DNA from 2 places in the Pseudogracilibacillus sp. SE30717A genome. Region 1 is predicted to be linked to the other one. Evidence: predicted binding sites of a transcription regulator. Region 1 holds the regulator's gene; the other holds the start of a gene.
What was found. The regulator LexA, encoded in region 1, represses DNA repair genes until DNA is damaged. The targets are predictions, from matches to a motif close to CGAACATATGTTCG.
Positions count from the first base shown of each region.

Region 1 (2,487 bases):
TGAAGAGAAAGAGCCTCTACACGTTGGTGCAGATATTATGGCCGGCTCATTAATCAAAAATCCGGGTGGCGGTCTAGTACGAGCGGGAGGGTATATTGTAGGAAGAAAAGAATTAGTATTAAAAGCGGCGAATCGATTAACAGCACCAGGATTAGGGAAAGAGGCAGGTGCAACGCTACATATGTTACAAGAAATGTACCAAGGATTTTTCCTTGCGCCTCATGTAGTAGGCGAGGCATTAAAAGGTGCTGTGTTCACTGCTCGCTTATTAGAATTAATTGGAATAAAAACGACACCACTTTTTAGCGAAAAACGAACAGATATTATACAGACAATTATATTTGGTCAAGAAGAAAGTATGATTAAATTCTGTCAAGCAATCCAGGAACAATCACCAATCAATTCATATGTTTCTCCTTATCCTAGTGAAATGCCTGGGTATGATGACAAAGTAATCATGGCGGCTGGAACGTTTATTCAAGGTTCTAGTATTGAATTGTCTATCGATGGACCAATAAAAGAACCATTTATTGCTTTTATGCAAGGTGGTTTAACATACGCCCATGTGAAAATAGCTGTCACAGAGTCGATTAAGAAGTTAGCAGATGAGAACTTAATTCATTTAAATTTTGTTAACCAGTAAGTAAACATAGAAAAAAGCTAGAATGAAGAGTTACACCCGAAAAGTGCATTATAATCAATGTTACTTTACGGGGAGCCTTCATCTAGCTTTTTATCAAGATAATAACTTTTAACAACTTAATTTCTAATTAAAAATTTCGATATAATCCTACAACTTTACCTAGGATGGATACATTTTTAAGTATTAATGGCTCCATAGAGTCATTTTCTGGTTGCAGTCTAAAATGATCACTTTCTTTATAAAAACGCTTTACAGTCGCCTCATCATCTTCTGTCATCGCTACAACAATTTCTCCGTTATCTGCAGTAGATTGTTGTTTAACTATTACTCTATCTCCACTTAAAATACCAGCATTTATCATACTTTCCCCTACAACTTCGAGCACGAATAAATTATCTTCCGTATGAGCCATTGAACTTGGTACAGGTGTATATTCATCCACATTTTCAATAGCAGTAATAGGAACACCAGCAGTTACTTTCCCAATTAATGGGGCATACCTAGCTATATCTTTTTCAACATTACTCTCGCTCTGGTCTAATATTTCTATCGCTCTCGGTTTTGTTGGATCTCGTCTTATGTATCCTTTATTTTCAATTCGTTCTAAATGCCCATGTACAGTTGAACTTGAGGCTAATCCAACTGCTTTCGCTATTTCTCTAACTGAAGGGGGATACCCTTTCATTTCTACTTCACTTTTAATAAAATCAAAAATCATTTGCTGCCTTTTAGAGAGCTTCTGCATCTTGCGTCACCTCACGTTAATTTATTAATTTAATAGTACCATTTCATAGCGAGAAGTCAAACATAAGTTCTATATTTACAACAATCAGATGTTTAAACTTGAAAGAGAAGCCTCTTAAGCATAATATAGAATAGTGTGTATATTTATAATTGAAATTTTTTACTAAATGGCATTAATTAAGTACAATAGTAAAATAGAAAGTGATATTGAGGTGATCAAGCATGATGTCCAAGGAAAAATTAAACCGAATAAATTACCTCTCAAAAAAGTCAAAAGCGGAAGGACTTACAGTAGAAGAAAAAGAAGAGCAGAAAAAACTGCGAACAGAATATTTACAAAATATGAGACAATCATTTAAAAACCAAATAAGTACTCTTACTGTAATAGATCCAGAAGGCAATGATGTTACACCCGATAAAGTTAAAAAATTAAGAAAAAAATAAAATAAAGACCTTGAAAGGGAGATAAAATAATAATGCATATTGAGCAGCGTTCGATTAATACAATTCGTACTTTATCTATTGATGCAATTGAAAAGGCTAATTCAGGACACCCAGGACTACCAATGGGAGCAGCTCCGATGGCGTATTCGTTATTTACCGATTTTATGAACCATAATCCAAAAAATTCGAAATGGTTTAACCGTGATCGTTTTGTTCTTTCAGCAGGTCATGGTTCAATGCTATTATATAGTCTTCTTCATTTATCAGGTTACGATGTAACAATGGATGATATTAAAAGTTTCCGTCAGTTTAAGTCAAGAACTCCTGGTCATCCAGAAGTGTTGGATACAGATGGGGTAGAAGCAACGACTGGCCCATTAGGACAAGGGGTAGCAATGGCTGTAGGAATGGCTATGGCAGAAGCTCATCTCGCTGCTAAATTTAATAAAGATGACTTTAACATAATTGATCATTATACATACTCATTAGTTGGTGACGGAGATATTATGGAAGGTATTTCCCATGAAGCCGCATCACTCGCTGGCCATTTAGGATTAGGAAAATTAATTGTTTTATACGATTCAAATGATATTTCATTAGATGGTGATTTAGACCGTTCATTTTCAGATAATACACAAAAAAGATTTGAAGCCTAT
Region 1 covers NZ_JAXHDF010000002.1:238,361-240,847, reverse strand. Annotated here, with positions in the region: gene SPD48_RS03985 (methionine gamma-lyase family protein) at 1-643, shown strand, start outside; gene lexA (transcriptional repressor LexA) at 771-1,388, opposite strand; gene SPD48_RS03975 (DUF896 domain-containing protein) at 1,610-1,831, shown strand; gene tkt (transketolase) at 1,864-2,487, shown strand, end outside.

Region 2 (2,487 bases), on a different contig from region 1:
CTGTTCTAATCTTTGAGCTTCTAATAGTCGATTATCCGCTTTTAATTCTGCTAGCCGTTCTTCTAATTCCTTTTCAATGCTTGCGATCGCCAGCTTCATTTTCTCTTCACCGGTAACGAAGTGAGATGCAGGAAAAATAGCGACATGTTCTCGGTCACCGATTATTTCTCCCGTTAATGCATCTACTTCCCTAATTCGGTCAATTTCATCCCCAAAAAACTCAATTCGCATACAATGCTCTTCTTTTGATGCAGGAATAATTTCAACCGAATCGCCTCGGACACGAAAAGTCCCACGTTTGAAATCAATATCATTACGTGCATATTGGATACCTACTAATTCACGTAACAACTGGTCCCGTTCAATTTCCATTCCCATTCGTATGGAAAGCACTTGATTCTTATATTCTTCCGGCGAACCTAACCCATATATACATGACACACTTGCAACGATTAATACGTCACGACGTTCAAATAAAGCTGATGTTGCGGAGTGTCTTAATTTATCTATCTCATCGTTAATACTTGCATCTTTCTCGATAAACGTATCTGTAGATGGAACATACGCTTCTGGTTGGTAATAATCGTAATAACTAACAAAATACTCAACCGCATTATTAGGAAAAAATTCTTTAAACTCACTATATAATTGACCTGCTAACGTTTTATTATGAGCAATGACTAGGGTCGGACGATTTATTTCCTGGATTACATTGGAAATAGTGAATGTTTTACCTGTACCTGTTGCCCCTAATAACGTTAAATGGTTTTTGCCTTTATTGACTTGATCAACGAGCTTTTTAATCGCCTTTGGTTGATCTCCACGTGGCTCATAAGATGAAACAAGTTCAAACTTTTCCGCCATAATTTGCTCTCCAATCTATTTTCTTTCATTTTTTTCCACATAGTAATTGTATCATAAAACCGAACTAACATTCCATTTTTCTGATTAAATATCCATTTAAACAAAAAAACTCGCCTATTAATTGACGAGTTTTTTCTATTTAATTTGTTTTAGCTAATAAGGTTGCTCTTTGTTCTAGTGCCGGGCTTTCCGGGAAAATAATTCCTAATTCATAATGATCCTCTTCATAAAATGGACTGTTAATAAAACGGATTTCTCCATTAATATCAATGACATCGAGTTTAAAAAATGCGCCACTATTCTGAAGTGCTTCATAAAACTGGTTAGAGTTTATTACATATCTTCCATTCACTTTTAATATAGTTTCTCCTACTAATATACCTAATCTATCAGCGGGGCTATCGGGTATCATTGCTAGTACTTTGATTCCTTTATTTAATGGTGTAAATAATGCAGGATGTTTTTTGTTGCGCATGCGGTTTTGATACATAATCCATTCTTTTCCTACGATACCTACGATGATAGCTACAAATGAAAGGTACGGGAGAAATAAACTGCCTAATGCAATAAACAATACGAGTAAACTTAATAGTAATGTTGCTTGTCCTAAACGATATGCTGCATGGTGTGGCAACTCTCCGCGGACACTGTATTGGTAACCAATAAAAAACGGAATTAAAATTAAGCTGAACGTTTGACCACCGTATTCAAAATATGGAAAAAATGGAGCAATCCCACTAACAGCGTCTATTGGTAATAGAGTAAAAAACGGAATAAACGCCAATCTCTTCAATTCATGATTTCCAATCCATACTCCACGCTCACTTAGTGAAAGGTATGGAAAAGTCTGTTGATGTTTTTGACTCCCTACTAATAAAGCTTCCACTAATAAAAATAATCCCATTATAATTGCTAAACAAATAAAATAAATCGCTGACGTATTACCAAAGTTCACATATGAGCCAAACATATCTAGTTGAATAAACGGTAAGACGAGTAGCAACAAAAAGGTAATGCCAATTGTATAACTAGCTGAAAGCATAGTTGTTGAACCCAATATACTTAACAAGATCATTACAATTGTCAATACGATAATTGTTTCTACCGATATCACAATACCAAATAATAAAGCGAGAGCTGATAAGATGATGCTAAACAAAAAAGAAATAGTAAATGTACGTCTGCCTTCAGCAAACAAACTATATAATTTAGTGCCAAATTGAAATCTTTCTCTACGAATTCTGCGATAACCAGTTAAAATGAATAATAGAAATGTCCAATACAGTAAAGGATTGGAGAAAAATCTCCCAATTCCTTTTACTGCTTCAATTAACCATATCTCCAGCATCATCATTCACCCCTCTTTTTATGTCATATTTATTTATATAATTCTTCTAATGCTTTTTGCATTTGTAAATCTTTCTCACCGCTTCGAATGGCTTCAATGACTTTTGTCTCAATTGCATAAGCCGTCTTTTCATCCAATTCTCCAGTTTCTTTTAAATCATGATCCTTTTGAAACTTCATGACAGTTTGTTTTGTCTGTTTATCAAAATATCCGTCTTTACGTTTCGTGTCATATCCGATTCCCGACAACATTACTTGCGCATTTTTAATCTCTTC
Region 2 covers NZ_JAXHDF010000012.1:56,262-58,748, forward strand. Annotated here, with positions in the region: gene uvrB (excinuclease ABC subunit UvrB) at 1-864, opposite strand, end outside; gene SPD48_RS17370 (PDZ domain-containing protein) at 1,004-2,212, opposite strand; gene SPD48_RS17375 (S41 family peptidase) at 2,242-2,487, opposite strand, start outside.
Region 2: uvrB (excinuclease ABC subunit UvrB) is a predicted target of LexA. The motif match lies at 925-938, and genes of this name have one in related genera.